Regions from separate parts of the Bacterioplanoides sp. SCSIO 12839 genome, predicted to be linked through region 2. Evidence: riboswitches for the same ligand, from Rfam matches in the RefSeq annotation. Region 2 holds a riboswitch; the other holds the start of a gene.
The links. A riboswitch is a leader RNA that binds a small molecule or an ion and turns the genes downstream of it on or off. The one in region 2 is predicted to bind thiamine pyrophosphate.
Positions count from the first base shown of each region.

Region 1: it holds a riboswitch for thiamine pyrophosphate, as region 2 does, so the genes downstream of both, thiC (phosphomethylpyrimidine synthase ThiC) here and KFF03_RS00315 (TonB-dependent receptor) in region 2, are expected to answer to the same signal.

Region 1 covers NZ_CP073745.1:2,511,030-2,527,316, reverse strand. The annotation lists gene phnW (2-aminoethylphosphonate--pyruvate transaminase) at 1-760, shown strand, start outside; gene KFF03_RS11600 (HD domain-containing protein) at 786-1,379, shown strand; gene phnX (phosphonoacetaldehyde hydrolase) at 1,372-2,199, shown strand; gene KFF03_RS11590 (DUF4397 domain-containing protein) at 2,274-3,644, opposite strand; gene KFF03_RS11585 (DUF2147 domain-containing protein) at 3,908-4,456, shown strand; TPP riboswitch at 4,524-4,633, shown strand; gene thiC (phosphomethylpyrimidine synthase ThiC) at 4,808-6,727, shown strand; gene KFF03_RS11575 (FAD-dependent oxidoreductase) at 6,736-7,902, shown strand; gene thiS (sulfur carrier protein ThiS) at 7,903-8,130, shown strand; gene KFF03_RS11565 (thiazole synthase) at 8,133-8,939, shown strand; gene KFF03_RS11560 (bifunctional hydroxymethylpyrimidine kinase/phosphomethylpyrimidine kinase) at 9,012-10,640, shown strand; gene rarD (EamA family transporter RarD) at 10,740-11,624, shown strand; gene KFF03_RS11550 (sodium-dependent transporter) at 11,681-13,027, shown strand; gene htpG (molecular chaperone HtpG) at 13,211-15,112, shown strand; gene KFF03_RS11540 (YfaZ family outer membrane protein) at 15,325-15,894, shown strand; gene KFF03_RS11535 (DUF6586 family protein) at 15,915-16,287, shown strand, end outside.
Region 2 covers NZ_CP073745.1:59,707-75,993, forward strand. The annotation lists gene KFF03_RS00265 (hypothetical protein) at 32-496, opposite strand; gene KFF03_RS00270 (hypothetical protein) at 484-1,674, opposite strand; gene KFF03_RS00275 (bifunctional diguanylate cyclase/phosphodiesterase) at 1,917-3,995, shown strand; gene KFF03_RS00280 (AzlD domain-containing protein) at 4,000-4,359, opposite strand; gene KFF03_RS00285 (AzlC family ABC transporter permease) at 4,361-5,080, opposite strand; gene KFF03_RS00290 (helix-turn-helix transcriptional regulator) at 5,077-5,607, opposite strand; gene htpX (protease HtpX) at 5,768-6,664, opposite strand; gene KFF03_RS00300 (hypothetical protein) at 6,913-7,131, shown strand; gene sodN (superoxide dismutase, Ni) at 7,131-7,631, shown strand; gene KFF03_RS00310 (S24 family peptidase) at 7,640-7,948, shown strand; TPP riboswitch at 8,033-8,170, shown strand; gene KFF03_RS00315 (TonB-dependent receptor) at 8,227-10,380, shown strand; gene KFF03_RS00320 (hypothetical protein) at 10,520-10,786, shown strand; gene pnuC (nicotinamide riboside transporter PnuC) at 10,823-11,434, shown strand; gene KFF03_RS00330 (phosphotransferase) at 11,385-12,311, shown strand; gene KFF03_RS00335 (patatin-like phospholipase family protein) at 12,382-13,467, shown strand; gene KFF03_RS00340 (hypothetical protein) at 13,608-13,814, shown strand; gene KFF03_RS00345 (TonB family protein) at 13,856-15,406, opposite strand; gene KFF03_RS00350 (phosphate ABC transporter substrate-binding protein) at 15,418-15,840, opposite strand; gene KFF03_RS00355 (porin) at 15,861-16,287, opposite strand, start outside.

The DNA.
Region 1 (16,287 bases), 1.5 Mb from region 2:
AAGCGAGTGGGTAAGCGCTGAAGCGTTGCGTACTAAGCTGGCTGAAGACTCGGCTATTACACACGTGGCTACGGTTCATTGCGAAACCACTTCCGGCATTCTGAACCCGGTTGAGCATTACGCTGAGGTAGTAAAAGCGGCGGGTAAAACGCTGATTGTGGATGCCATGAGTTCGTTTGGCGGTATCGACATCGATGTGGCAGGCCTGAATATCGATTGTTTAATCAGCAGCGCCAATAAGTGCATTCAGGGTGTGCCAGGTATGGGATTTGTGATCGTAAAAACCTCGGTGCTAGAGCAATGCCAGGGCAATGCACGTTCATTAAGCCTGGATCTTTATGATCAGTGGCAGGCGATGGAAAGCGGTAACGGAAAATGGCGTTTTACGTCGCCCACACACGTTGTGCGTGCCTTTCAGCAAGCAATGAAAGAACTGGATCAGGAAGGTGGTATTGGTAAGCGTGCCGAACGTTACAGCAATAACCATCAGACACTGGTTGCAGGCATGAAAAAGCTGGGCTTTGAATGTGTGGTGGAAGATGAAAAACAATCGCCATTTATTACCACGTTTAAGTACCCGCAATCCGACCGTTTTGATTTCAAACAATTATACGACCGCTTAAAAGAAGCCGGTTTTGTGATTTATCCCGGCAAGGTAACCGATACCCCATGCTTCCGCATTGGTCATATCGGTGAAGTGTATCCGGTGGATATGGAAACACTGATCAGCGCTATTGAAGCCAATATCTTCTGGCAATAACTGATCTGAAACAAAGGAAAGTGTGATGCGTTTACGCACATTAGCACGCAAAAAAGTGGATGAAGTACTGAATCCGTTTTTGACCTTTGGGCACATGGCACTGGGAGAGGAGGTGTCTCAGTTGCAGCATGCGCTGCAGTGTGCCTGGTATGCGGAACAAGATAATGCACCCGATTATCTGGTAATCGCTGCGTTATTACACGATATCGGCCATCTCCTGACCTGGGAAGAAAGCGGTAAACATCCGGAAGAAACCGGAGAAAACGGTTATCACGAAAAAATTGGCGCGCAATTTCTGGCGGAATATTTTGATGACGAAGTCATTAAACCAATTCGCCTGCATGTTGCTGCCAAACGTTATTTATTTTCTACCGATAAACGTTACCGCGACACGCTGTCGCAGGCCTCCATTGACAGCCTCATGCTGCAGGGTGGCGAAATGGACGACAGCACTTGCCGGGCGTTTGAAAGCTCGCCCTGGTTCAGTGATGCATTACGCATCCGCAAATACGATGAGTGCGGCAAAAAAACCGATCTTGCTGTACCCGATTTATCTCATTATCACGAACGTTTAATTCAACACACCCGTGTTGTGAAGGAGAGACTGCAACATGCTTAAGTCACACCGTTATTTTGCTGGCCCGGTTGAGGCCGTAATTCTGGATTGGGCCGGAACCACCATTGATTTTGGTTCTCTGGCACCGGTTTATGCCTTTATGGAATTGTTTAAAGCCGAAGGCATTGAAGTCTCTCAGGATGAAGCACGTGAACCGATGGGTACCGAAAAACGCGTACATATTTGTCGTATGCTGGCCAACCCACGCATTGCGCAGGCTTGGTTGGATGTCAAAGGCAGTGCACCAACAGAAGCTGAAATTGATCGTTTGTATCAGGATTTTCAACCTATTCAAACGCGCATTGTCAGTGACCGCAGCCAGTTAATTCCAGGTTGGAAGTCCGCTTACGATGAACTGGTTTCGCAAGGAATTAAAATTGGCAGTAATACCGGTTATGGCCCGGGCATGATGGAGCCTGCGGTTGCGGCGGCGAAAGAGCAGGGGTACGAACCCGCTTCTTGTGTGTGTGCCACACAAGTGGTGCGCGGTCGTCCATACGCCGATATGGCGTTAACGGTGGCCATGGAACTGCGTGCTGACCATGTACAGGGTTGTGTGAAGGTTGACGATACCATTCCGGGAATTGAAGAAGGTTTGCGTGCCGGTATGTGGACGGTGGGCGTGAGCATCAGTGGCAATGAAGTGGGCCTGGAACTGGCTGATTGGCAAGCACTGTCAGAAGACGAGCAGCAGCAGCGTCGTATCGAAGCGGAACAACGTTTGTACGATGCGGGTGCACATTATGTGATTGATAGTGTGGCTGACTTACCCGCTGTGATTGATGAAATTTCTGCCCGCCTGGCAGCAGGTGATAAGCCATAATTTTATTGCTTGCTACCAATAAAAAACCGCCCTCTGAAAAGAAGGCGGTTTTTTTATACACGGCTGGTTAACAATCAGCGCTTATCATTGAGTAAGATCGCAGACAGACCAGAACCATTACCTACCGCAATGGCAGTGTTGATAGCACCGGCAGCAACCGGCACTGCATTGGTACCCGGTACGGCTGCCGCAGTGGTGCCATCGGCCGCAATATCCACAGTGTAAGTGCCTGCTGGCAACGCGGTGTAGCCCCCGGTCTTGTCTGGTCTGGCCTGTCCAAGTACAACATCGGCAAAGGTTGGTGTTGCCGGTTGAGTGCTGCCCTGGGCGTAAACAAAGATATCAACCGGATCGGCTGCATCAGCCGATGAGGCATGTACCAGGCGTACGTCCCCGTTTTCGGTTGATGTGTTTTCGCGTTTATCTACCAGAGTAATCAATTCGGCATCAGCTACTGCGGCCAGGTCACCGGCGGCAATCACGGTATAAGATTCACCACGCTCCAGTGTCAGTGTGCCACTCAGGTTAGCCAGTGCATTTTCAATACCCTGGTTTGCCGGGGCAATGGCAACGGGTAATGCACCAGCAGCGACCTTCACATAACCACTTGGATTGGCTTGGGTCACGGTGGTGTCGAGGTAATTAAAATCACCCAACAGTTCCGCACCACCGGCAAAGACATCGACACTGACCGAATCAACCGCGTGGACAATACGAACCTCGGCTGTGTTATCCAGTACCGGGGTCACCGGTGACTCTGCTTCAGCCCAGATCAGTAAGGATACCGGTGACGCACCTTTGTTGCTGTTAACGGCAACGGCTGTGACATCGGTGTTTACCGTCAGACTGCCAGAGTTGTATACCACCTCAGAGCTGCCAGCGCCGGTGATACGAACCTGATAGTCACTATCGGCGATGTTAGGCAGTGTCGCATTGGCATCAAACGGCACACCTGGCAAAGTGGCGTCACCCAGATCGGCGCCATTGGCCGTTACGTATACATCAACCGAACCGGCATCTGGAGAGGCATGCACAACGGTCACATCATTGCTGTCGTTGCCACGACGTATGGTGTCGTCCAGTACTTCGAATTCAATGTTGGCAACGTCATTTTGTGCAATCACTGAATAATAACCATTGGCCGACAGTGTCAGTGTTTGCTCAAGGGCAATGGTCTCAGTGCCGCTAACCCGCAGGGCAACGGTGTTATTGCCTTCTTCAAGACGCAGATAGCCAGAACCTTGCTGGTAGCTGACGCCGGTCAGGGCGGCGCTGCCATTCACCAGCACGTCGACTGCCGGAGCATCCGGTGATGCATGCAATACACGCACGTAAGCCGGATCGTCATCATCGTCATCGCTGCCACAGCCAACCAATGTCAAAGACATCACCGGAACCAGCATCGCTAAGCGGGTCGCTTCTCGGGCAAGTTGCTGAATTTTCATAAAAACCTCCTTTAATTAAGAAATACCTGCCATGCGGGAATATTTTTCTTATACATGTTGTACAGGTGATGCATAGGAATTAGTGGGGCGAAAAAAGTTCCTGTCTCGGTAGAAAAAAATCGATTTCTGCTATGAACGGTCGTAATGAGGGGATAAGCGGCTAAAAAGAACACGCTGAACTTGCAATTAGCCGGCGGGGATTTAAAGTGGTCAGGCCAATCAGGCCCTAATATAATAAAAAACACTTTTTCCTTGAGGTTCACATGAAAAAACTTCTCACTACGGCCATTGCTGGTTTGTTTTCATTGGCTGCACAGGCAGATACAGCGGAAGGCCGCTGGGTAACCATCGACGATGAAGATGGCTCTAAAGCATCGGTTGTTGAAATTAAAATTGCTGAAAATGGCGAATTGCAGGGCACGATTGTTGAGTTACTGCGCGAAGACGATAAGGGCAAAAGCTGTGAAGAATGCCCGGATGAGTTTCACAATAAGCCGATTGAAGGCCTGACGTTCATGTGGGGACTGGAAAAGGAAGCCGAAGGCGAATGGGAAAGTGGTCGCATTCTGGACCCAAAAACCGGCTCCATCTATAAGTCCAAACTGAAAGTTGCCGAAGATGGCCAAACCATCGAAGTGCGTGGTTACGTTGGCGTATCCTGGATCGGTCGCAGTCAGGAGTGGCAGCGCTATGAAGCACCTGCTGTAACCGCAGAGCCAGAAGCTCAGGTTGAAGGCACACAGGTTGAAGGCACCGAGGTTGAAGAAGTGCTGGCGGCTGATGCTGTCGCAGATCAGGGTGAAAACCTGTAATACCTAAGGCTATCTCTTTTACATAAGTCGCGGCTTGTATAAGTTTGCAAGCCGCCTTATTATCGTGGTGATTCTGTCGGGGTGCTCCATCTGCAATGAGGAGCTGAGATCGCATAAGCGGATCCCGTTGAACCTGATCTGGTTAGAGCCAGCGTAGGAAACAGAAAAGCCGTTTGCAGTTTATTTTTCTGAAGCTGTTGATGTCATCAAGACTTGCTGTCGTTATCACATGGTTGTTCTGACCTTATTGAAACGACAACTTGTTCCTTTTTCTTCCTTCCCGCTGCCTGACTGATTGTTTTCTGTGATTAGCACATCTCCCAGAGATGGCCTGAATAAACGAGACTCAGCATGGCAAATAAAGATTCTTTAACAAATGGCGCATTAAAAGACGCCATCAAAGTCGATGAACTGTCTACCCAGCCTTTCCCTGCTTCCAGCAAGTTATACGTTACCGGTAGCCGTGATGATATTCGCGTGGGATTGCGTGAAATCGAATTAACCCCGACCCAGCTGGCCGATGGCAAAACCGAATACAATCCGCCGGTTCGGGTTTACGATACCTCGGGCCCTTACACTGATCCGGATGTGGCGATTGATGTGCGTAAAGGTTTAAAACCGATGCGTGAAGCCTGGATTAATGAGCGTGACGATACTGAAACGCTGGATGGTTTCAGCTCGGATTACGCCAAAATCCGCGAGATGAATATTGCATTGGAAGACTTACGTTTTGAATTAAAACGTAAACCTAAACGCGCCAAAGCCGGTAAAAATGTAACCCAGCTGCATTATGCACGTCAGGGTATTATCACCCCGGAAATGGAATACGTTGCCATTCGTGAGAACCTGGCACTGGCTGAAGAAGAAATTGAAAAAGCACTGGAAACACAGCATCCCGGTCAGAACTTTGGCGCTAATATTCCGAAAATGATCACGCCGGAATTTGTTCGTGATGAAGTCGCACGTGGTCGTGCGGTTATTCCGAATAATATTAACCACCCGGAAACCGAGCCAATGATTATTGGCCGTAATTTCCGCACCAAAGTGAATGCCAATATTGGTAATTCAGCGGTGACGTCTTCCATCGAAGAAGAAGTGGAGAAAATGGTTTGGTCAACCCGTTGGGGTGGCGATACCGTGATGGATTTATCCACCGGTAAAAACATCCACGAAACCCGTGAATGGATTATTCGTAACTCACCTGTGCCAATTGGTACTGTGCCTCTGTATCAGGCACTGGAAAAATGTGGTGGCATCGCCGAAGACCTGACCTGGGAATTATTCCGTGACACTTTAATTGAGCAAGCCGAGCAGGGCGTGGATTATTTCACCATTCATGCGGGCGTGCGTTTGCAGCATGTGCCATTAACCGCTAACCGAGTAACCGGTATTGTTTCTCGTGGTGGTTCGATCATGGCTAAGTGGTGCTTAGCGCATCATAAAGAAAGTTTCCTCTACACGCATTTCGAGGAAATTTGCGAAATCATGAAAGCCTACGACGTGTGTTTCTCACTGGGTGATGGCTTACGTCCAGGTTCGGTGGCGGATGCCAACGATGAAGCGCAATTTGCTGAGCTGCGTACATTGGGTGAACTGACTAAAATCGCTTGGGAACATGACGTACAAACCTTTATTGAAGGCCCGGGTCACGTGCCAATGCACATGATTAAAGAGAACATGGAAGAGCAGTTGAAGCACTGCCATGAAGCGCCGTTCTACACCTTAGGGCCACTGACGACGGATATTGCACCGGGTTACGACCACTTCACCTCGGGTATCGGTGCGGCATTAATTGGTTGGTATGGTTGCGCCATGTTGTGTTACGTCACGCCAAAAGAGCACCTGGGTCTGCCCAATAAAGACGACGTAAAACAAGGGTTAATTACCTACAAAATTGCGGCTCACGCAGCCGATTTAGCGAAAGGTCATCCGGCGGCACAATTGCATGATGATGCGATGTCGAAAGCACGTTTCGAATTCCGTTGGGTTGACCAGTTTAATCTGGCAATTGACCCGGATACCGCGCGTGCGTATCACGATGAAACCCTGCCAAAAGACGGCCATAAAGTAGCGCACTTCTGCTCGATGTGTGGGCCAAAATTCTGTTCGATGAAAATTTCTCAGGAAGTACGCGATGCCTCCTCAGACAATCCGAACTGGGCCGATGAAGCACAAGAGAAATTAGCGCAGGAAGCGGTCGACGGCATGAAAGAAATGTCAGAACAATTCCGCGAACAGGGCAGTGAGCTTTATCATATTGCTGAAAATTAAGAGGCTGTATGACACACACAAAACCTCAATCAGTTGTGGCTCCTGTTGTGATTGTGGGTGCCGGATTGTTGGGCAGCTTATTAGCCTGGCGTCTGGCACGTCAGCAGCCTGAAAGGGCTGCTGATATTACGGTGCTGGAAAAATCGGCACCGGATCAATTACAAAGTGCTGCGAATACGGCGGCGGCCATGGTAGCCCCCTACGCTGAACGCAATGTTTGTGACGCTGACATGTTTGAGCTGGGCAAGCAAAGCCTAAGCCTATGGCCAGCTTTATTGGCCCAACTGGGTCAGGATAGTGGAGAAAGCATTGCGTTTGGACAGGATGGTTCACTGGTGGTGGCTCATCAGGCAGATCAGTCTGAGTTACGTCAGTTTGAACAGGAAATGGCTTCGTTTGATTTGTTGGGAGATAAAACTGCAACAGCTGTTAGTCGCCAGCAAATTCAGCAACTAGAACCCGGAATTAACCCGGAATTTCAGCACGGCTTTTTCTTGCCTCAGGAAATGCATCTGGATAACCGTTCCTTGTTGCCTTTATTGCACCAGCAGGCGCAACAACTGGGGGTGCAATTTCGTTTTAATACCGATGTGTCGGATGCGGAATTGCAGGCTTTCTCTGACGATACATTGGTGTTTGATTGTCGTGGCGTCGGTTCCAAAACAGCGCTGGCAGGTGATGCACAAACGTTACGAGGCGTTCGTGGCGAGGTGTGTTGGATCGAAACACCTGAGGTAAATATCACGCGCCCGGTGCGTTTATTACACCCACGTTATCACTTATACCTGGTGCCGAAAGGGCAAACCGAGCAGGGAGCATTTCGTTATATTCTGGGTGCTACCGAGATTGAATCGGAAGATAAATCGCCGGTCAGTGTGCGCTCGCAATTAGAAATGTTAAGTGCCTTGTATTGTTTAAGCCCGGCGTTGGCGGAAGCTCGTATTATCGAAACGGATGTGAATTTACGCCCGGCATTTCCGGATCATAAACCGAAAGTGGTTCGCACTGCAGCGAAGCTGTATCGATTAAATGGTTTATTCCGTCATGGCTATTTATTGGCTCCGGCATTTTTGCAGCAGTTTGAACAGCAGCTGACTCGCGAATATCAGCTGTCTCTTGGATTAAAAGGCCTGCTCAATGCTGAGGCTGATGTCGCTGTTGAGGAGATGGCATAAATGGCAGAGTTAACATTGGCAATTAATGGGGCTACACAGTCATTCAGCAATATTAAAACCCTGCAACAATTATTGATTCAGCTGGGTTATTTTAGCGATGACGGAGAGCCAAAAGGTAATATTGTTGTAGCACTCAATCAGTCGATAGTTTCAGCTTCTTTATTCGCTCAAACGGAATTAAAAGCGGATGATCAGCTGGATATTTTGGGTGCAATCACTGGCGGTTAAATATGACGACTGAAAATACAATAAACATCGCTGGCGAGGAAATTAATGGCCGCCTTTGGTTGGGTACTTCCATGTATCCATCGCCAGAAGTCATGCGCGATAGCCTTCAAGCCGGAAAGCCAGGGTTTGTTACCTTGTCGTTGCGGCGACAGACCGCGCAGCAGGTTGCGGATAATGGCCACTGGCAATACGTGCAGGAATTTGTCGAGCAAAGTGGCTGTAAAATTCTGCCTAATACCGCCGGTTGTCATACCGCCGATGAAGCGGTTTTATTATCCAATATGGCGCGTGAATTATTCAAAACCGATTGGATTAAATTAGAAGTCATCGGTGATGACTACACGCTTCAGCCGCACACCACTCAATTGGTGAAAGCCGCTGAAACCCTGATTCAGCAAGGTTTTAAGGTGCTGCCTTATTGCACCGATGATTTAGTGCTGTGCAAAGAATTACTTGCCGTGGGTTGTCCGGCGGTGATGCCCTGGGGCGCCCCCATTGGTACGGGTAAAGGTTTATTAAATCGTCATCAACTCACCACCTTGCGTGAGCGTTTATCCGATGCGGTACTCATCATTGATGCAGGCTTGGGCAAACCTTCTCAGGCGATGGATGCCATGGAGTTAGGGTTTGATGCGGTGTTGTTAAATACTGCGGTTGCTAAAGCGCATGACCCGGTATTAATGGCACGGGCGTTTTATGAGGCTGTGAATGCTGGGCGAATGGCTTATTCAGCAGGCATGATGCAGGAGCGTCAGGCCGCCAGTGCTTCAACCCCCACACTCGGTATGCCATTTTGGCATCAGAATTAATAATTTTTTTAGAATTATGCAGCGAAAAATAAACACAGTGTTATTTTTTGCCGCCGCGCCGAAGGGCCATCCATGGCCCTGCCGCGCGGACGCGACATCCTGTCGCTGCTCTCAAAAACAACACTGTATTTATTTAACGCTTTAATCGAATTGATTATGAAAGAAACCAACCGTAAAAAAATCTGGGCAATCAGTGCATCTGATTCCTGCTCTGGTGCTGGCCTGCAAGCCGATTTAAAAATGGCGCATGCGTTAAATGTCGAATGTGGAACACTGGTTTCAGCGTTAACCGCACAAAGCAGTTTTGGTGTGGATGCGGTTGAAACCATTTCTGTCGAGTTTTTCGAATCGCAGTGGCAATCGTTAAAAAAAGACGGCTGGCCACAAGCCATTAAAATTGGCTGGTTTCCCAAAAATGAAATCTTTATTACCTGGTTAATTGAAAAATTAGCGGCGTATAAAACCGAATGCCCTCAGGGTTGGGTTGTCTGGGACCCGGTGTTATCCGCTTCACAAGGTGGTTTAGAAACCGGAGAGCTTGCTCAATTAAAACCGTTGTTTTTATTCGTGGATGTGATCACCCCCAACGAACAGGAAGCATTACAACTGACTGGCTGTGCAACGGCTCAGGAAGCAGGAGAAGCCTTGCAACAAGCAGGTATTGCTTATGTGGTGATCAGTGGTGGCGATTCAAACACGGATAAATCAGTGGTTGAAAGCATCTGCTTTGCAGGCCCGAATATTCGTCGTGTTGAATCACAGAGTGAGCCTGAACAGTCAGTACTTACCAACTTTATGATTCAGCAACCACGGATTGATAAAAAGGTACACGGCAGCGGCTGCCATTTTGCTTCTGCCATTGCGGCTTATCTGGCCAATGGTGAACGTATTTATGATGCGTTGCTGTTGGCTTCTGCAACCATGAGTCAGGTTATTCAGCAAGCGTCTGAAACACCGTCCGGTTATTGTAATGCGTGGGCCACAGCTGTTGATCGCAATGGTTTGGGTAATCTGCCTGCTGCACAGTGGCCAGTGATTGTTCCTTTGAGTGATGCCACCGAATTTACTTTTCCTCGTGTTGAGCAGGCATTAGGACTTTACGGTTTGGTGGATAATCTGGATTGGCTGGACTCCTTGCTGGAGCTGGGTGTGGATACACTGCAGTGGCGAGTGAAGTCGCCAGCACTGTACGAACAGCAATATGGTGAAGGCAGTTATCAACGAGATATGCAGACGGCGATTGAGCGATGCAAGCAGCAGAATATTCCGTTGTATATTAACGACGACTGGCCTATGGCGGTTGAGTTGGGTGCTTATGGTGTGCACCTGGGCCAGGAAGATATGCTTGAGGCGAATCTCAGTGCCATTTCTGAAGCCGGGTTGGCACTGGGGGTGAGCACTCATACCGAGTGGGAAATTGCCCGCGCGCGTGCCTTTAAACCTTCCTACATTGCATTTGGTCCGGTGCATCCGCCGTTATCAAAAAAGCTCAAGTATCCACCTCTGGGTTACACCAATCTGAGCAACTGGTGCGCTCGCATTAGTCAGGAATTTCCGGTGACTTGCATCGGTGGTATCACCACAGAAAATATTGCCAATATCAAAGATTGCGGTATGCCATCAGCGGCTATTGTCACCGATTTAATGGTTGATAATAAATTGCCACAGCGCCACCTGAAACTACGTGGCGTTTATCCGTAGAAATACCTATTTATATCAAAAGACAGGTCATTGATGTTGAGATAACTGGCTTAATGGTCAGAAATTCGCTAGCCTCCGCTTTTTGCGAATTCTGACCTTATGACAACAGATACTCATCGCGGTGCTCTGTTCGCCGTCTTAGCCTTCGGTTGGTGGGGGCTGTCGCCTCTGTATTTTAAGTGGGTTTCTCATATTGCACCGCTGGAAGTATTAACCAATCGGGTGGTGTGGTCGTTTGTGCTGATGTCGGTTTTATTGTGGTTCAGCTACAAAGCCACTGGCATTAAGTCCATTCTTAAAAGCCGCCGTCAGCTGCTAGCGATGTGTGGTAGTGCCTTATTAATTGCCGCTAACTGGTTAACCTTTATTTGGGCGGTTAATGAAAACCGCGTGCTGGAAGCAAGCATGGGGTATTACATTAATCCGCTGGTGTCGATTTTTCTTGGCATGATTTTCTTGCATGAACGCCTGACTTCAGTACAGACAATCGCCTTGTTGCTGGCTGCAACGGGTGTATCCATTCAGGTAATTGCAGTGGGGGAGTTGCCCTGGGTCAGCCTGGTGCTGGCATTTTCATTTGGCTTTTATGGGCTGTTGCGCAAATTAGTTCCGACTGACGCGTACACCGGTTTATGGTTTGAGACCGCGTTGGTCACGCCATTGGCTCTGGGGTATTTAATCTGGATTGGCGGTGGTGCTGTGCTGGTGAATGAAGTCGAATTTGGTAAATTATTCCTGGCCGGTATTGTTACCACTGCACCGTTAATCTGGTTTGCGATTGCCGCCCGACACCTGCCATTAATCACGCTGGGCTTTATTCAATATCTGGCACCGACCATTGCTTTGTTGCTTGCTGTTGGTGTTTTTGGTGAGCAATTAACTCCGGTAAAAGTGACGACCTTTGCATTTATTTGGGCGGCGTTATTGCTGATTGTATTGCATAGCCTGAAGCAAAAGCGCCAACTCAGAAAAGCAACGCACTGATCCCCTGACTGTGGTTTGCCTGCAGCCTTTTTTATCAACCTGACAGAGTAGTAACTATGACGACAGAAGCATCGCGCGGACATTTTTCGTCACGAATCGGATTTATTATGGCAGCAGCAGGTTCTGCTGTTGGCTTGGGTAATGTTTGGGGATTTCCAACTAAGGTCGCCGAAAATGGCGGCGCTGCCTTTATTCTGATGTACCTGGCGATGGTTTTTGTATTGGCTTTTCCGATGTTGGTTGCCGAGCTGACCATTGGACGTTATGGCCAGGGTAACCCGGTTACATCATTACGCCGGGTTTGGCGCAATAATCGTTTTGCGCCAATTGTGTTTGGTGCTTTGGCCCTGTTGGCCGCTTCGTTAATTCTGAGTTTTTATTCTATTGTGGCCGGTTGGCTGGTTGCTTTTGCCGCAGAGCCATTAGCCACGGCTGTTGGTGCTGACGGGCTGGCCGCCTGGCTGACTGAGTTTTCACAACCGCGCAATGTGATCATGACACTGCTGTTTTCTCTGATGACAATTTGGGTCGTCAGTAAAGGTGTTGCTGACGGAATTGAAAAGTGGTCCACACGTCTGATGCCGATTCTGTTTGTATTGTTTGCCGGTATGATCATTTACATTCTGATGCAGGAAGGTGCGATGGATGGATTGCGGGTATATCTGGTTCCGGACTTCTCTCACCTAAATGGGCGTCTGATTGTTGATGCCATGGGGCAAGCCTTTTTCTCATTGTCATTGGGGGTGGGCTCAATGATGGTGTATGGCTCCTATCTGAAAAAAGACATTAATTTGCCAAAGGTCGCGACGCAGGTTGCCATTATTGATACGTCTGTGGCTTTTGCAGCTGGGTTATTGATTATTCCGGCGATGTTTGTAGCAAAACACAACGGCGTGGAAATTTTTAATGCGGCGGGTGAATTAATCAGTTCGGGAGATCTGGTGTTTCAGGTGTTGCCATCTATGTTTCATACCATGGGGTCATCCGGCCCTGTGATTGCGGTGGTTTTCTTTGTATTGATGGTGATTGCGGCGCTGACGTCTTCAATATCCATTCTTGAAGTCCCGGTCGCCTGTGCGCAGGATGAGCTGGGCATGTCACGTCAAGCATCATCCTGGTTGATTGGTTTGCTCATCGCTGTGGCGAGTGTGGTTATCTGCCTGAACTTTGGCGCGCTGTTCGGCTTGGTGATTGATATATCGACCGTTTATATGCAGCCATTGTTAGGAATTATCTGGGCTGTTGTGGTGGGGTGGGTCTGGCACCGAAATGAGCTGCTCAAAGAATTACAGCAGGGTAATCCAGAGATTGCCGACGGCTGGTTCTGGAAAATCTGGCCCTGGTATGTCCGCTTTATTTGTCCTGTGGCCATTGTGGCTGTGATGTTTGTTTCCATCAGTTGATCTTATTGTATCTGACTCCCACTGTGGTAACCCGCTGTGGGCGGTCTGCACAAGCTTTGTCATTTTTTCTCTTGAAATCTTCTGCCTGGCCCCCAGATAGGAATCCATACACGATGTTCAGATAGAAGGCGCAGGTTAAAAAGCCGCGTCGACTGAATGATTTAGCGATTGAAGGAGAAAAGCATGACCGCAGCCAGTAAAGAGACACTGGGCTTTAAAACCGAAGTAAAGCAGTTATTACACCTGATGATTCACTCTTTGTACTCCAACAAAGAAATCTTCCTGCGCGAGCTGGTGTCGAACGCTTCCGATGCGTGTGACAAGTTGCGTTTTGAAGCGCTGCAAAATGACGGTTTATACGAAGGCAACAGCGAGCTGGCTGTTCATATTGATTTTGATGCTGAAGCAAAAACCGTCACCATTGACGATAACGGCATCGGCATGAACCGTGATGACGTAGTGAACCACCTGGGTACCATTGCTAAATCCGGTACGGCTGAGTTCCTGAGTCAGTTAAGTGGTGATCAGGCGAAAGATTCGCAATTGATCGGTCAGTTTGGTGTGGGTTTCTACTCTGCCTTTATTGTGGCTGACAAAGTGACGGTTGAGACCCGTCGAGCAGGCGACGCGGCAGATTCAGGTACGCGTTGGGAATCTGCAGGCGAGGGTGACTTCACCTTAGAGAACATTGATAAAGCCGAGCGTGGTACTCGTATCACCCTGCATCTGAAAGATGGAGAAGAAGAGTTTGCCGATAACTTCCGTCTACGTTCTCTGATTAAAAAATATTCAGATCACATCGCGGTACCGGTGTTCCTGCCGCAAGAAGTAACGTCTGAAGATGAAGACGGTGAGAACAAGCAGGTTCCTGAAGCGGTTAACGAAGCCAAAGCACTGTGGACTGTGTCTAAGTCAGACCTGAAAGACGAAGACTACAAAGAATTCTACAAGCACATTTCTCACGACTGGAACGAACCACTTACCTGGATGCACAACCGTGTTGAAGGCAAGCTGGATTACACCAGCCTGTTGTATATTCCGGCAAAAGCACCGTTCGATATGTGGAACCGTGAAGCGACACGTGGCCTGAAATTATACGTTCAGCGTGTGTTTATCATGGACGATGCCGAGCAATTCCTGCCGATGTACCTGCGTTTTGTCAAAGGTGTTTTAGATTCCAACGATCTGTCACTGAACGTTTCGCGTGAAATTCTTCAGCAGGACAAACAAGTGGACTCCATGCGCAGTGCGCTGGTGAAACGTGTGCTGGATACCCTGACTAAAATGGCGAAAAAAGAGCCGGAACAGTATCAGGAATTCTGGAGTCAGTTTGGTGAAGTTTTAAAAGAAGGCCCGGCGGAAGATTTTGCTAACAAAGAAAAAATCGCCAAGCTGTTCCGTTTTGCTACAACACAAAGCGACGGTGACGCACAAACGGTTGGCCTGGAAGATTATGTTGCGCGTATGCGTGAAGGCCAGAAGAAGATTTATTTCATTACTGGCGATAACCACGCGGCGGCATCGACCAGCCCACATCTGGAATACTTCAAAAACAAAGGTGTTGAAGTATTGCTGTTAACTGATCGTGTGGATGAGTGGATGGTGAGCCATCTGACGGACTTTGACGGCAAAGTATTCCAGGACGTGACCAAAGGTGAGCTGGATCTGGATGAGCTGGCGGACGAGTCTGAAAAGACCCAGCAAAAAGAACTGGAAGAGAGCCATAAAGATCTGGTTGAACGTCTGCAAAAGGCTCTGGAGGGTGAGGTTAAAGAAGTACGTGTGACGTCTCGTCTGACCGATTCTCCAGCCTGTCTGGTGGTGGGTCAATACGATATGGGCGGTCACATGCGCCGTATGATGGAAGCGGCTGGCCAGCAAATGCCAGAAGCGGAAGTGGCGCTGGAAGTGAATCCAACCCACCCATTAATCGAGCGTTTAGATGCCGAGCAGGATGAAGATCGCTTTAACGAGCTGACGCAAATTATTCATGCTCAGGCACAGTTGGCGGAAGGCAGTCAGCTGAAGCAGCCAGGTGACTACGTTACTAAGCTGAATAAACTGCTGTTGGATCTGATGAAATAATCGATCAGTGATTAAGAAAATGCCCCGCTCCTGTTTCAGGAGCGGGGCATTTTTTTGTGGCGCAGGAAGCAAAGACTGGAATAGTTTGTTTTACTTTTCTTTTAATTTTGCCTGTGACTCACAGTTTCGTCTGAGTGGCAGCACTGTTATGATGCGGCCAATAATAATGGTTAGCAGTGTCATGGCCCTGCTGCGGAATTTTGGGGAATAGTATGTCTCAGCTTAAAAAACTGGCTCTGGCTTCTTTAGTAGCAACTTCAGCAACCGTTAATGCTGGCGGTTCTCTGGACCTGAGTATTGCCAACGAAATGGTTCGTGTTGCGTATGATGCAACCAAAGTGGGTTCTGGCCTGCATGTCAGCGCTGATTTCCTGCATCACACCGATGACGGCAATATTGGTTCTGTGGGTCTGCACGTGGTGGATGTTCGTAATGAAGATCCGGATTTATACATCGGTGTTGGTGGTAAATTATACGGTTTTTCATCCGATGACGATGCGGACGTAAGCGGCGGTGGTGTTGGCCTGGGTGGTTTCTTCCGTTATCGCCTGCCGGGTGTTCCTGAAGTGAGTGTTGCTGGCTACGGTTATTATGCACCTCCGGTGATTTCTTTTTCAGATGCCGATAATATTTTTGACGCAGACCTGCGCCTGCAATACAGCCTGATTCCTACTGCTCGTGTTTATGTGGGTTACCGTTACACCGGTATTAAAATTGAAGACGTGAGTGATCGTTTTGAATTAGGTGACGGCGCACATGTTGGTTTGCGCCTGGATTTCTGATTTCGGGAAGCAAATACCTTATGGCAAGCTGGTTAAGCTTTACCAATCATAAGCTGTATCAGAGTCAGCTGCTTATGCAGCAAGCTGCTGATACAACTGAACCTGCCGTGCTGCAACAAGCACTGCAGGACAGTGCTTTGTACCTGTTAAGAGATGCTTACCTTTCTTACCTGCATGAGTTAGCTGAGTTGGCGACTTTCAGACAGCCATTCTCTTCACTGGCCGATCTGTTATCGCAGACACCTTTGATTACCGGCGAAATGCGAGAGTTTGAGCATCTCGAAAACGACAGCTTTTCATGGCTTCGTGCCATGTTGACGGCCTGTGATGCGATTGGACGTGCCGATGCACTTGAACCTCAGATCAGCCGCGTCTCACAACCCGGAATGATTA
Region 2 (16,287 bases):
TATCATACTGGTATCTGCCAACATGTTATGACTATTGATCCCCGGTGCGGAAAATCACCTGTATCGATGTGGGTAACTCGGTGTCAGCCGCAACATAACCCACGCTGCCCGGATTTTGCAGTAAATATTCCAGTACAGCGTTTTCGCTGGCCAATGTTTTGGGCGCTTTCATCCGCCCGGTAAATTTCATCTGTGCCCAATAAGACTGAATACGCGATTCCGATAAGCCGATTACTTTGGCGTTAAATAATGAGCGTGTCCGGTTTCCGGGTTTCAGTGCAATGGGTTTGAGTTTATAACTCAGTGAAGCCCCCATATATAAATTACGCACCTGCTCACGATTCAGTGCCAATGCGGGCTTATGATCATCCAGAGTGGAGTCACTCGCTTGGCGTTGGGTAATCACCACCAGTTCCGCTGCGATTAATTCCAGCGGCAATAACAGCAGGGCAAAAACCGAAACGACGATTCGCAGCCAGCGCATCAGAATACCCATTCCCAACCAACCTGCAGCAAAGTGGCATTCAGCTTTTTATCTAAATCTTCTGGCACTCCGGTTGTGAAACGAGTGCCAAAAAATCCGCTGCGTGGTTGAGTTTCATGTAAATAGCTGGCTTCCGCTTTGAGGGCCATGTTTAACCGGAAATCCCAGCGGGCACCGAGTGTATAACTGTCCAGGCTACCGTTAGGCACCGAATCAAAAATCTGGTAGTAACCATTGCTGAGTTCAGCTAATGGGTGGCCTGGCTGGTTCCGGAAGGGCTGCAGCTCTTGCTGCGCTTTGACATTCGCATAGGCGCTGGCGGCATAGGTGAAATGTAGCGTCCAGTCATTCATCAGATGCCCGGCCGTCAGATAATATCCTTCAACTGAGGGGGCAAGATCCAGTTCGGTTTCAGCGCGTGTCCATTCTGCTTTGATGAAATGATCAAAGTTGTCGTAACTGAGCGCTATTTCGTAAAAATGGGCACGGCCATCACCGTCCAGAGAATGTGCGCTGTTGTTGAAGCCTGTTAGTTCAAGGGCATTCTGTAATGGAACAAGCTGTGGAACATCGGTTTTATTAGTACCGGTGTTATAGGATAAACGCAGAGAAATATTATGGCTTGATAGGGTTGCGGCTATACCGCGCAGGTCTTCTACATCGGCTTTAACATCAACCCGGTTGCCGGCCTGAAAAATTTCACCGTTAAAATAGCCGTAGAAACCTTCGAGGTATAAGGCGAAATCTTCACCCGCATAATTGTAGTTGGCACTGACCCCGTTAAAAGTTGGTACTAAATAATTGTTATAAACCTGTAATGGCGGTGTGATCCAGTGGTAGGAATAACCAACATCAATACTGTCGCTGTACGCGTAGCGTGGAATGCGCATCTTACCGGCACGAAACTGCCAATGGCTGTTGGGTTGGTACGACACATATAACCATTCCGTACCAGACTCTCGCTCCGGATTGCTGTGCGCTAAAAACTGGCCAGTAACTGAAAGCTGATCGGAAAAAGTATAGCTGGGTTGAATGGCAACCAGAGACTGTTCGCGGAACGTCAGCTCATCTTCATAACCATTCAGGCTGTCGGCATCGCTGTCGAGATAACCACCAATAATACGGGCAAACCCTGAAACATCCAGCTGGTCGCTGATTTCTACGGCCGTGGCGAATACGGGTGTTACCATCAAAGATGTCAACAAGAGGAGGCGTGATGCTTGGTTGTGAATTGCCCTTGAAGCCCCTGCCATCAAGATATCCTTATTCATATTTTTTGTGGTGATTACTTTATGTAACACAAATTATAGGTCAGTATCGTAATTATTGTATTTTTAACCCTCTGACACCGCTTTATAGACTAGCCTGATAATAATGAATTTTGACCGTCTGTCCTGTACCTCATCATCGGATCACTTCCTCCGGGAGAATTATGCTGATTAAAAGCATCAGAACCGCGATTGTACTGCTCAGTCTGTTCTTTATGGGGGTGCTTGTCTGGTCGGTACTGACGCTTGCTCTGAAAGAACACCGCGAGCTTTACGCCAGCTATGTTGAAGGCGATCTGGATGCGCTGAGTGACAATATGGCTTCTGATCTGGTCGCTATTCTTGGTCAGCCGGATCAGTTCTTTCAGCTGAAAACCTTATTACTCCGGTTAGATCCCTACGAGCACGTAAAATGCGCGGCTGTGTTTGATGCCAACTGGCAGCTGGTGGATTTTTATCTGGGTGCTTCCGAGCGTGCGTTACCTGAAAAAAAACGTCTCCAGATTAAAAATAACAGTCCGCAAACGTTAGGTTTGCACCGACAGCAAGGTGCGATACGAGTTGTCAAACGGGTGGGCGATCCGTCGGCTGAACTTGGCTATCTGGTGATTGTGAATGATTTTCAGGGGCCATTGGACGAGAGTGCGCATAGTCTCATGATGCATACATTGCCGACCGTGCTGGGGGTGATGCTGTTATTAATGCTGGCATTTTCTGCGTTTGGAAATCGCTGGTTATCGCCGTTAACCCGCTTGTCGGAGTTCGCACGCCAGGTGCAAAAAAGTAAAAACTATAACCTGACAATTCCTGTTAGTGGGCATTATGAAGTGTCGTCCCTGACAACCGATATCAATAATATGATGGAAGAGATTCGCAAAGAATCTGAGATGAATCAGGAGTATGTTGCTTTGCTGGAGCGGGGCAAAAAAGAAACGGAATATCTGGCTAATTACGATAGCCTGACGGGTTTGATGAATCGTAAGCACTTTATCAATCGTCTTCAGGAATTGTTACAGCAGGCAACCACCACCGGAAAAACGTATGACCTGATGTTTGTTGGCCTCGATGGTTTTAAAGGAGTAAATGATTCATTGGGGCATGAAGTCGGAGACTTATTGTTAGCCGGGGTTGCCGGACGTTTGCTCACTTATACCCCCGAACACGCTTTGGTGTGCCGCCATGGCGGTGATGAGTTTTTGATTCTCACTGAGAGTGTGGACGGTACACCAATGTTGGACTCACTGGCAGCGGGAATTGTCAGTGGCCTGGCGCAGAAATTTAATGTCAGTTCCTGGGAAGTGAGGATCACCGCCAGCATTGGTATTGCCCGCCGATGTGAACAGTATCAGGATATTCGCGAATTAATTCGTGATGCCGACATTGCTATGTACGATGCTAAGCACCGGGGCAAGTCACGATTCAGTATTTTTGATGCCGATATGATGGCGGAACACCAGCGTCGTGTGGATATTGCGAATGCCATTGTTCCGGCGTTACAGAATGATGAATTCTGTCTGAACTATCAGGCCAAAGTAACAGCGGACGGTCAGCCGGTCGGGGCAGAAGCGCTCATTCGCTGGCACAGTGAATCACTTGGGTTTGTGTCACCAGCAGAGTTTATTCCGATTGCGGAACAGTCCGGCAAGATCACTGAAATTACCAAGTGGGTGATTCAACAGGTTTGTCTGGATGTCCGTGATGTTTTTGTACCGGCTGGCATACAGCTACCGGTTTCGATTAATTTATCGGCCACTGATTTAAAAAAATATCACCTGGTTGGGGTGATTAAAGGTGCATTCCTGAAATACGACATTCCCCGTGGTATGGTGGAGTTTGAAGTAACGGAATATTCGTACCTTGATAATCTGGATGTGGCGAATAAATTCTTTAGTGAAATCAGTGCGCTTGGCTGCAAAGTTGCGCTGGATGATTTTGGTACCGGTTATTCTTCCCTTAGTTATCTCACCAAAATTCCGATTGATATTATTAAAATTGATAAACAGTTTGTTGATAACATCGGTGAGTCACACCGTGACGATGCCTTGGTGTTAACCATCATTGAAATGGCGAAGCGACTGGGTATGTCGCTGTGTGCTGAAGGTGTTGAGAAAAAAGAGCAAGTGAACTTTCTCAATAGCTATGGCTGCCAGGTTATTCAGGGATATTATTTTGCCAAGCCAATGCCGCTTGATGACTTTGTTTCTTTTGTGCAGCAAGGGCAAAAACGCATCTGTCCGGCTTAGATATTTAAGCCGGTATCATCAATGCCATTCCAAAAGCCATTACGCCTGCAAGAATTGGTAACCCCATCGATCGGGTTTTATGCCATACCAGTAACGTTGTCAGAATTCCTATGCCGGTTGCCAACCAGGCTGTTAGGTTTGGTTGCCCTGGCACCATTGAAACACCCAATAATGCTGCCGTGGTACAGGAACCAAGAATCCCCAACCAGGTTGGCAAAGCGCGAGTACCGTTATGTTTTGCCAAATGTTTATGCGTCCAGATAAAAGGTACTGCGCGCATGACAAAGGTGCCTGCAGCGATCAGCAACAAGGCAGGCCATAACGCATTTTGAATGACGGTGGTTTGAAGAAGAGTTATGTGCATATCAGCTTCGCTTTTCTTTCAATGAATCAATCATGTAATACAGCAAGGTCCCCAATGCCGCGGCAATCGGAATAGCGGCGTTACTCCAGCCAATCACTTTTAAAGCCAGCGCACCGATTAACGTGGCCACCAGAGTTATGCTCCATTGAGTTGATGAAAACTTCGGTGCTAATAACACCAGAAATAAAGCTGGCAATGCGAATGGCATTACTTCCGCAAGAAATGGCCACTGAGATATCAGGGTGTCTCCCATTTGGGCTCCGGTAGCAGTACCACCAACCCAGCTGAACCAGGCCAGTAACATCGCGCCACTAAACCAACTTTCGCGTTGCTCTGACGGTATTGCCGGCAAACGCGCCAAGGCCAGGGCAAAAATCTGATCGGTTAGGCCATGCATCAAAAAGAGGGACTTCTTACTTGCGGGTAATAGGGGTGCCAGATTTGGTCCGTACACAATATGCCGGGCATTAATCAGCAAGGTCATACTGATAATCAACCACAAAGGAGCGCCTGAAGCGAACATCGCAACAAAAAGAAACTGGGAGGCACCAGCGTAGATCAGCGTGGAGATAAAAATGGTTTCCCATTGTGAAAAGCCAGCCTGAGTTGCAATCAAACCAAATGAGATAGCCACTGGGATATAACCGCCCAGCAGCGGTGTCGCATCACGGACCCCTACCCAGAATGGACTCCCCGAAGTGATTTGCTTCTGAGCGATCATACTGTTTTCTCCGGGTCGTTATACACTACCGTCATCAGGCAGGTCGCCCCCTGTTCATGGCTGCGATAAAAATGGGGTTGATAAGCGCTGAAGGTATAACTCTGTCCGGCTGCCAGTAACACGCTGCTATTGGCGGTACCAATTTCCAGCTGGCCGCGAATCATCGTGATGGTCTCAGAAGTACCCGGTAGATGAGCCTCAGAGTTATGCCGGCTGTTGGCGGCACAGTTCATCCAATAAGCATCTACTTTGGGGGATTCATCGCTCTGATCAAGCAGGCGTATCTGAAAATCGTCGTCACCTACCAGCATATCGATTGGTGCGACCAGATTGCCAAATGGCGTGTTCAACTGGACTGCAATACGCCACAAAGTATCCAGTGTAGGGTTGCTTTTGCCCTGTTCGATTTTGGATAAATTGGATTTGGCGATACCGGCTTCAGCCGCCAGCTGTGATAACGAAATACCACGAGCTAGGCGTAATTGTTGCAGATGTTGACCAAGTGTTTGCAGCGGCGATTCAGACATACCATCACTCTGGGTGTTTGATAAAATAGGTGTTCGATAAAAGAAACGTTCTATATATGAAACACTTACGAGTCAAGGAAATGCGGCAGTCTGCTATAAATGACAGGCACAAAAAAGCCCCTGCCAGTGATGCTGGCAAGGGCTTCTCAGAACCTGAAGATCAGTTACCGTAACGCTGTTTCAGCGCATTGATACGGTCATCCAGTGGTGGATGGCTGGCCATCAGAGCAGACAGGCCTCCCCCTTCACCACGAATACCAAAGGCGACCAGTTCACCTTGTAAGTCGCTTGGCTGGTCGTAGGTTTGTTTCAACGCAGCCAGGGCACCAGCCATCGCTGCCGGGCTTACCAGCTCAGCACCGGCTTGGTCAGCACGATATTCACGACGACGGCTGAACCACGCCACCATCATGGATGCCAGAATACCCAGTAACATATCCATGACAATCGTGATGCCCATACGTGCCAGGAAGCCCAGGCCACCTTCGCCATTTTCATCGCGGGTAAAGGAATCAATCACCGATACAATAATACGGGCAAAGAACATCACAAAAGTATTCAGTACACCCTGCATCAGAGCCAGTGTGACCATATCGCCATTGGCAATATGACCAATCTCGTGGCCTAGCACGGCTTTTACTTGTTCTTTATCCATGCGTTGTAATAAGCCGGTGGAAACAGCAACCAGTGCGTTATTTTTGCTCGCTCCGGTGGCAAATGCGTTGGGGGCATCGGAGTGGAAAATACCGACTTCCGGCATGCCAATACCCGCTTTATCGGCCAGTTCTTTCACCGTGGACACAATCCACTGTTCGCCTGCATTTTGTGGTTGATCGATGATTTGCACACCCATGGACTTTTTCGCCATCCATTTTGACAGCATCAAGGAGATCAGTGAGCCGCCCATGCCGAACACACCACAGAAGATCAGCAGCGATGTCAGGTTAATACCGCCACCGGCCTGCATGTAGTTACCTACACCAAGAACACTCAGTACGACACCCAGCACCAGCATAATGGCCAGGTTGGTACCCAGAAATAATAAGATACGCATCATCTGCGAAGTCCCTCATCAAGGTTGAAATTTATACGGTTGTTATATGCACAAAGATGGCGTTTTTTGTGACATTTTCAAGGGATAACCCGAGTGAATCTGTCAGGAAGGGTCATGCCTGGAGATTGGCAAATCCAGCAAGGAGCGATCTCTCCCCGGTAGACCTTTTTCTTGGTTGTAATTGATAATCGTTTGCAATAGTCTAGTAGCGCTACGATATTCAATCAGATATTCAAACCAGAGGGATCCCTATGCTTCAATTTGCTAAGCAAATGCTTTCAGCTACCGTGCTGTTACTGACCACTTCTGTTGCATCGGCTCATGTCGGCCATGACCACAGCAGCTGGGAAAGCCCGTTAATGCATGCCCTGTTTTACGGCGCTATTGCTTTTGCTGGTGTTGCCACTGTTTTTTTTGCTGTGAAGAAAAACAAAACCGCCAAACAAGAACAACATGGAGATCAGGAATAATGTTGCATACCGTTTTTTCTATGCTGGATACCCTGATGGGCTTTGAGCGTGCCGATGCACACTGTGATATTCCATGCAAAATTTACGATCCTCAGATCGCTCAGGTCGCAGCATTGAGTGTTATTCGTTTTGTTGATCTGATTCAGGAAATCGCCGCCAAAGACGAACTGACGGTTGCCGATCAGGCACAGCTGTCTCGTCTGGTACGTGAAAAAGAAATTCACGCAGCCAAAGTAAAAGACGAAGTACGCACCATTTGGGGTGACTACTTTAAGCAGCCTCAATTTGAAAAATACCCGAACACCAATGAACTGGTGCACAGCATCATGCTGGCCGGTTCGGCGTGTAAACAGCACATCACTCGTGAGCCAGCTGAAAAGCTACTGACTCTGGTGAACGAGTTTGCTGCCAGCTTCTGGGCAACCAAAGGTGTGGATACCTTTACTGCAACTTGCCCGTATCCACCAGAAGAACAGGTGGTTTATCCGAAGCTGGGCTAATTCGCCTGATGCTGAGGGTTCATAAAGTCAGGGGGCAAAGCATGTCCCCTTCTTATCTTGATGGCGACTTTGTTATTTGTCGCCGCAATTTTATGCGTCGTTATCAGATCGGCGATGTTGTGGTGGTGAAACACCCAGTGCTCGGTGTCATCATTAAGCGTATCGCAGCGATCAGTACCGATTACGAGTTTTGGTTGCAGGGTGATAACCCAATGAGCACTAACAGTGCGGCGATGGGCTGGCTCTCTCAAAACTGTATTCTGGGCAAAGTGCGCTGGCATATTAAAGCACCCAATCAATCTTCTGCCCGAATCTGACGATTGGCTGCTCTCATGCACCGATCAACCGCCGGTAAGTAATATTACGCTTTCTGCCTTGCCGACAATAACAGTATGATATGAATTGTTCCCAGGGGGTGGCCAGGGTCTGATGACCTGAACTGTAATGGCCTGAGACGTGAATATTTACCCACGGTAAATCGCGAACCCCTTGAACCTGATCCGGTTAATACCGGCGTAGGAATGGGGAGCTTAACGGCCACGTTTTCTTTACGCTCTATGACCGGGTCTTTCGTTTTAATCAACAGGAAGACCTGATGAATTATTTTTTAAAGCCTGCTTTTCTTTTATCACCTTTGGCGCTGGCAATGTCACTATCAGCTCAAGCTGAAACGGTTGATCTTGATACGGTAACCGTGAGCGCAGATTTTCGTCAGACTGATGTGCAAAGTATTCCCGAAGCCGTTACGGTCGTCACTGATACACAAATTGAACAGCGCAGTGCTGAGCATCTGGAGCAGATTTTAAGCTTTGCGCCCAATGTGAATTTTTCATCGGGCAGTTCCCGTGGCCGTTATTTTCAGATCCGTGGTATTGGTGAGCGTAGCCAGTTTATTGATCCGGTAAACCCGTCGGTGGGTTTAATGATTGATGGCATCGATATGACCGGTCTGGGTGGCGCAGCAACCTTGCTGGATATTGAGCAGGTGGAAATTTTACGCGGCCCACAAGGCACCCGCTTTGGTGCTAACGCTCTGGCGGGCATGATTAATATTCAATCCAAAGCGCCCACCAAAGAAACAGAAGGGTTTGTTGCCGCCAAAGCCGGTAACTATGGTACACACGGACAAAGTGGCGCTATCTCCGGTGGGCTAACCGATAACGTGCAGGGACGTCTGGCAGTTTCCAGCTTCAAAACTGACGGTTATATGGAAAATGATTTTCTGGATAAAGATAACACCAACAATATTGACGAGGTGGTGTTGCGCGGAAAATTAGCGGCACAGTTGTCGGATAAAACTGACCTTAACTTCACCTATTTTTATACCGATATTGATAACGGCTATGATGCCTTTTCTCTGGATAACAACCGAATTACTTATTCGGATAACCCAGGTATTGATGCTCAGGAAAGCCACTCGTTTGCATTGGAATTAAATTCTAAATTGTCTGATGCTGTTTCATTTGAAACATCCATTGCCACGACTAAAGCGGATGTTGAATACAGCTACGATGAAGACTGGGCTTTTGGGCAGTACACCTTTTTGCCAGATGAGCCGGAATACCAGGCAGACCCTTGTGACACAACTCAAGGTCCATGTTTAGCTGACTTCGATGGTTATAGCTCATTTGACCAATATCTGCGTGACTACCAGCGTGATAGTCTGGACCTGCGTCTGTTGTCGGGCGAAAACGGACGTATTTTTGCTGACACCACCGACTGGGTTGCCGGTATTTATTACTTTAACCGGGACGAATCACTGAAACGCAATTACACCTTTGCTGATGGCCAATACCGCAGTGATCTGGTGGTCAGTTCATTATCGCTTTACGGCGAGTTAAATACTCAATTAAATGATCGTTTAAACCTGATTTATGGCTTACGAGCAGAGCAGTGGAACAACGACTTTGATGATACCAATGCAATTGAATCGGATGAAACGGAAACATTGTGGGGCGGTAAGGCTACGCTGGAATATTTGCTTGATTCGGCCAACCTGGTATATGGCTCTTTAGCAAGAGGCTATAAAGCTGGTGGTGTTAACACTGACCCGGATATTTCAGAATCTAACCGAACATTTGATACTGAATACAACAATACAGTGGAGTTGGGTCTTAAATCATCATTGTTAGACGACAAGCTACAAACCCGGGTTGCAACTTTTTATATTCAGCGTAAGGATCAACAGGTTAAAAGCTCTTATGCCGTTCAAAACGATGATAATTCAATCACTTTCCAGGATTACCTTGCCAATGCGGCTGAAGGTAAAAATTACGGTCTGGAGCTAGAAGCTAACTGGCAGGCAACTGATAAACTGGCGGCTCAATTAAGTGCCGGTTACCTGGAAACCGAGTTTGTCGATTATAGTTTTGAAACCGATGATGGTGAATTCAACAAAGATGGTCGCGCTCAGGCTCACGCACCGGAATACTCTCTGGCTGCAGCTGTTAATTATCGATTAACAGATCAGTTCTCAGTGGTTGTTGAAAATGAGGCAAAAGACGAGTTTTATTTCTCGGATAGCCATGATGAAAAATCAACATCCTATGTGTTATGGCATGCAAGACTGGTGTTTGCACAAGGCCCATTTGAAGCTTCTTTATATGGTCGTAACCTGACAGATCAGGATCAAGAAGTGCGCGGTTTTGGTGGCTTTGGTAACGATCCTCGAAATGGATATGCAGATGATCGGTATGTTCAACTGGGAGAGCCTCGTTTAGTTGGTATCGAAGGTAAATACTCGTTTTGAACCAGAAATAAAGCCTGATGTATTACTCCGCAACACGCCGTAAATACATCCCTGTAGGCTCGGCTGCCGCATCCCTGCGGCAGACGGTTGCGGTAACAATACCTCAGGCTTTACTTCCTTTTATTATGAGGGAAAAACCATGCAGCTCTCTGTCGAAATCAGCAAATACCCATTAGCCGACGACTATATTCCCGCCATTAAAGATTTTATTGAGCGTTTGCAGTCAATCGAAGACCTGTCGGTTGTGTGTAACACCATGAGTACTCAAGTGTTTGGGGATTATGATCTGGTGATGAACACACTTAATGTCGAAATAAAACGCTCTTTTGAACAGTTCGGAAAAGCGATTTTTGTCTGTAAATTTATCGGCACCAATTTAGATCCAGCCCTGAAGCCGCACGGCTAAGACAGAGTTAGGTCACACGGCTAAACGGACATTATTATGAACGAAACACTCAGCGCAATTATCAGTGCCGCGCAGGCAACCAGTGTATGGGAAGTCATTGCGTTTGCTTTTGGCATTGCTTACCTGTTATTGGCTATCAGACAAAACCCACTGTGTTGGTATGCGGGGTTTATCAATACCGGCATTTTGGCCTGGTTATTCTGGGATGCCAGCCTGGTGATGGAGTCAGCACTGAATGTTTATTATTTATTAATTGCTATTTATGGCTGGTGGGCCTGGCGGCATGGTAATTCTGAAGCCACGCAGGATTTACCCATCCAGCGATGGCGCTTACCACAGCATCTGATTGCCGCGGTTACCATTGTTGGCCTGACACTGATCTCAGGATCATTGCTCGCAGCCAATACGGAGGCCGCGGTTCCGTTTCTCGATTCCTTTACCACCTGGGGAGCTGTGATTACCACCTGGATGGTGACCCGAAAAGTATTAGAGAACTGGCTGTATTGGCAGCTATTTAATAGTTGCGCAATCTTCCTGTATTGGCAGGCAGAGCTGTATCTGATTGCTCTGCAAATGGCGATTTATTTAGGACTTGCTGTTGTCGGCTGGTTTAAGTGGAAAAAAGACTATGAGCAGCAACTCAATTGATCCACTTAAAATTTTAGACGACTGGCCGCTGTGGCAAATTACCTCCTGCCGACCAAACGATAGTCAGTTGGAGAAAATATCTGGTGGTATGACCAATCAGAATTACCTTCTTCATCTTGATGCTGAACGTTATGTGATTCGGTTTGATGCAAAAAACAGTGCCGAGTTGGATATTGATCGCAATGCTGAATATCGCATTCATCAGATGGCTGCTGAAGCTGGATTAGTGAATCCGGTGATTTACCGGCATACAAATACTCCGCGATACTGGATTCGTGAATATATTCAGGGTAAGTCGTTATCGACTGAAGTTCTCAAGAATGAACTCATCATCAATGATATACACCCCAATGACACACATCTCAATCAAATTGTGACTGTGCTAAAAACATTGCATCAAATCCAACCTGCTCATCCACTGCCGACTATTTCCTTGGTCGATAAAGCGCAGCAATATATTGAAATTATTCGTCAATTAAGAGATGTATCGGATGCATTGGATGGAGTCTTAAATAAGCTGCTTTTGATACTGGCAGAAGCGCCGGACCAAACACAGTGTTTGTGTCATATGGATGCCACGTTAAACAACTGGATTATGGCATCGCAAGGATTGCGATTAATTGACTGGGAATATGCTGGGCTTGGTCACCCGTTATGGGATTTGGCTACCGTCAGTATTGATGGTCAGTTAAATGAACAGCAGCAACATAAAATGTTGCAACAGTATTATTCAAATGAAACGTGGAATCTGCGTCACTGGCAATTGGCGAAACAGCAAATATCCGCATTGGCTGCTCTCTGGTACGGTGCACAACAGATCTGGGATATAAAGACGCTGGAATCAACCTTGATTCAAATAGTCGATTGTCCTGAGTAACGACACATTTCCCTCTGTCTTTTTGGCGTTAATTTTTTACACTGCGCTTATCTGATACGAGGATATGATTTTGGCTACTCCTTCCGTTCGCTCTTTTCCACTGAAAATTTTTGCTGGCAGCGAAGCCCTGCAACACATTCGTGAGAAGGGTCTGTGTGCCAGTGATATCACCATGATGTTGGGTGCATCCGGTGGCCCCAAATGGTTATCACTGGCGGCGATTGATCGGTATTTGTTGAGCGAATGGTTTGCTGACCGTCAACAGCCTTTGCATGTGTTAGGCACCTCCGCCGGTGCCTGGCGCATGGCGTGTTATGCGCAACAAAATCCTTTGGCAGCCCACGCCCGTTTGCAAGAAGCGTATATGGCGCAGAATTATTCTGACAAACCCAGCGCACAAGAAGTCGCAGACGGGTGTGTTTATATAATGGAGCAATTGTTGGGCGAGCAGGGTGCCGCAGAGATTATTCACAATCCGGTAGTGCGTTATCACACTATCATTACCCGCTGTCGTGGCCTGGGAGCCAGTGAGCAAAAGCCAATTCAGGCATTGGGAATGGGGGCTGCCTTAGTCGCTAACCTGATTGCTCGGCCAGCGATGCGCCCTTTTATTGAACGCACGCTGATGCATCACCCAAATAAACCGCCGATTACACACTTTCCACATTTGCCTGCTGCTCAGGTCACGTTAACCGAACAGAATCTGAAGCAAGCATTGCTGGCAACGGGGGCTATTCCACTGGCGATTTCTGGGGTTCGTCATATTCCAGGAGCACCTAAAGGTACCTATCGTGATGGTGGAGTGAGTGATTACCAGTTCGACCTGCCAATCTTCCCCGATGATGGTTTTGTGTTGTATCCGCATTATTTTGCGCAAGCGCCTAAAGGGGGCTGGTTTGATAAAAAACTGCGCTGGCGTACTGCGTCGCGTGAACATTACAAGCGCACCATTATCATTGCCCCAAGTTGGGAATTTGCCGCTACCTTACCCGGTGGGCACGTACCTGATTTACAGGACTTTTATGATTTTGAATATCCGCAGCGCCGTAGCCGCTGGGATCAAGTGGCGCAACAATGTGAAGCATTAGGCGATGCCTTGGCTGAACTGGATCAGAATAACCACTGGGACTCAGTGGCGGAGCCACTGCCGTGGTAGGAGTGAATTGAGGCAGCCTCTGCCATGGTAAACACAAAAGTTGTAAAATCCGGTTAACTTTGCGGATATTGAATATCTTATTTCCGCCAGGTCAATATACTGGTGTACTTTCACAGAAAGTGTCTTCAGGAGATAAGATCATGAAAAAATTATTCGTTATTGCTGCCGCAGTATCTTTAGCTGCATGTGCCCATCAGGACAAAGTCGTGTCAGTGACTAAAGAACATGCCAGCCCGGTTTATGAAACTTGCATGAAAGAATATCAGCGTACCATGACCGAAGAAATGGCACGTGAGCGTTGTGCTGAAAAACTAAAAAAAGGCTATGAGTCAGCGACTAAAGACTGATGCTCTATGTTGTCGTTACAGGCTGCTCTGGCCTGTAACACTCACTTCAAACGGAATTGATAGCTCATAATAATTCGGATCGGTTTTTCTCCCGGAACCGGATCAAACGGTTCGGAGTCCTGAATGGCTTTTTTGAATGCCCGATTTAACTCCCGATGGCGTGTCAATTGTGTATCAGTAATGGCAAGAATACTACCATCAGCACCCAGTTCAATTTCAACAATAATCTCACCTTCTTTTTTCAGTATTTGTGCTGCTTTAGGGTACACCAAAGATTGAGTTATTTGCTCTTTGACTCGTTGTTGATAGCTGATCTGTTGAGCGGTTGACTCAATTTTTTCAGCTTTGTTTTTGAGGCTTTCGGGTTGCTCTGGTTCAGGGGCTGGTACCGAATTTTCACTCGTCAAAGAAAACAAGTGACTCAACTTGAGTTTCCAAGGGCTACCCTTCAGGTCTTCATGGGGCTTAACCTGGCTTGTAATAACTCCCAATGCCCGCTGAAATTCCTCAAATAATAACTCAGGTTGCTCCGTTGTAATCAGCTGCTGTTCAACCACTTCTCCAGCCTGATTAACGGTCAATAATATCTGAATATCACCTTCTTGATTAAATTGCCGGGCCCACGGTGGGTAGCGGATTTCATTATTTAATGCGCGTTGCAATTGCCAGTGATAATGTTCCTTATAAAAACGTTGCTCGTCGTTATCTTGTTGGCGTTTTAGCTCGGCTTGCTGATTATTTTTTTTCTCCTGCAATCTCTGTGATTGCCTTTGTTCCGCTTGCTTCTTGTGCTTTATTTTCCTGGCATGTTCTGCAGCAGCAAGCTTGTCTAAACGCTGTTGCTCAGCAATTCTTGCCTGCTGTTCTTCAAGTTTGCGTTGTTCTTCAAGACGCCTTTGTCTGCGCTCTTCTGCTTCTCTTTGCTGCTTAATCTGTTCTTGTTTAAGTCTCGCTTGTTGCTTGTTACGCCGTTGTAATTGCTGTTCAGCCTTCCAGCTTGTCAATAAGCCAAGTCGGGCTGTAGGAATTGAGTGGTTTTCAATCTGCTCACGGGTTTCTGGATTAAGTTTGATTCCCAGAATCTGGTCACGAAATTCCCTGGAAGGAGGAAATTTACCGACCCAGGTATTCAGTAAATACAAAAACAGTGTTTGCCCCGGTGCGCTGATAGCTAACTCGTCATTGAGGTAAACCTGCGTGCTGCTTGCAGACGTCTGAATACGAATATCATCGCCGGGCTCCAGATTATTCTGTGGCAGATTGATGAATGCCATTAGCGCTTCACTTTGCTGGCGATTGCTCGGCAAGGTGTCATTATTGATGGAAATATTCCCCTGCCAGTGAGATTTCCATTTTCTTGGGGTCCAGCGGTTAATGACAATCAGCCGCATACTTTTATCTGACTGGCTGCTTTTAATCGCCGTAATCGATTGCTCGTGTTGTTCCAGATAAAGGGCGGCTGAGTAATAGTCGCGAGTGAGGTGTGTGTAGTTAGCACTTCCGTTCAATACAAGATTCGCTGCCTGCGCCTGATTCTCTGTATGGGTCAGCAAGCTGGTCAATAAAAAGAAAGAAAACAGATAGCGAAGCATGTGTCATTCCATTACTTAAAGCGGTGAATCACAACAACCGTTGAATCGAGATCCTTACTATCGATGTAACCAATAGCTTTTTCGTTTGCTGCTACTTTTTGTTTCATCTCTTGTGGGTTGTCCGTTGCTTTTGGTGGTTTTTGTTTACCAGCAAAAATACGTCGTGACCAATAGCTATTCAGTTGAGATTCGGTTTTTCCCAAGTAGCGTTTAGCAAATTCTGCTCGTGTTTTGTTACCTTTCGGTAGTGAATAGGCAACCGCGGTTGTGCCATCCGGAAACTGCGATGTTTTTCCTAGGAAAATACGCTTAATTTCATCTTGTTCCAAGCCTGTATAGGTATTGGAATTATTGACGCCAACAATCACCACGATTTCTGCTGCACTACTGAAACTGAGCAGGCAAAGCAGGCATAAAGTGTTAATAAATTTCATCGTTACTACTCCAAGCCTGTTTAAAACACCAGCTGTAACGCTAAGCGGTACAAATTAGCGGAACGGCCAGGTTGGCCTCGGTTGGTTTCTTCATCGTGGTGTGTCATCTCGAATTTTAATGCCGTTGCAGCATCCAGGTCATAACGCATACCGAGAGTGACGCTGTCGTCTTCGCCCTGGAGGTTCAGTAATTTCTGAAGTTCACCTTTTTCACCGCCATCGACACGGTCACGTGATGTGGAGTAAGTTGCATGCAGTGTTAAATCACCAAAACGCTTTGCTGCACTGGCTAACCAGGCAAAGTTATCGATTAATAGCCCGGATTCATAATCGAGGTAGGTGCCTTCAACAACAAAGCTATAGTCACCGTTATCGTAGGTACTGGCTAAGTTAAAATAGCGTGTGAGCTTGTCTTCAAAATTAAAATCATCAATCACATCTTCAGAG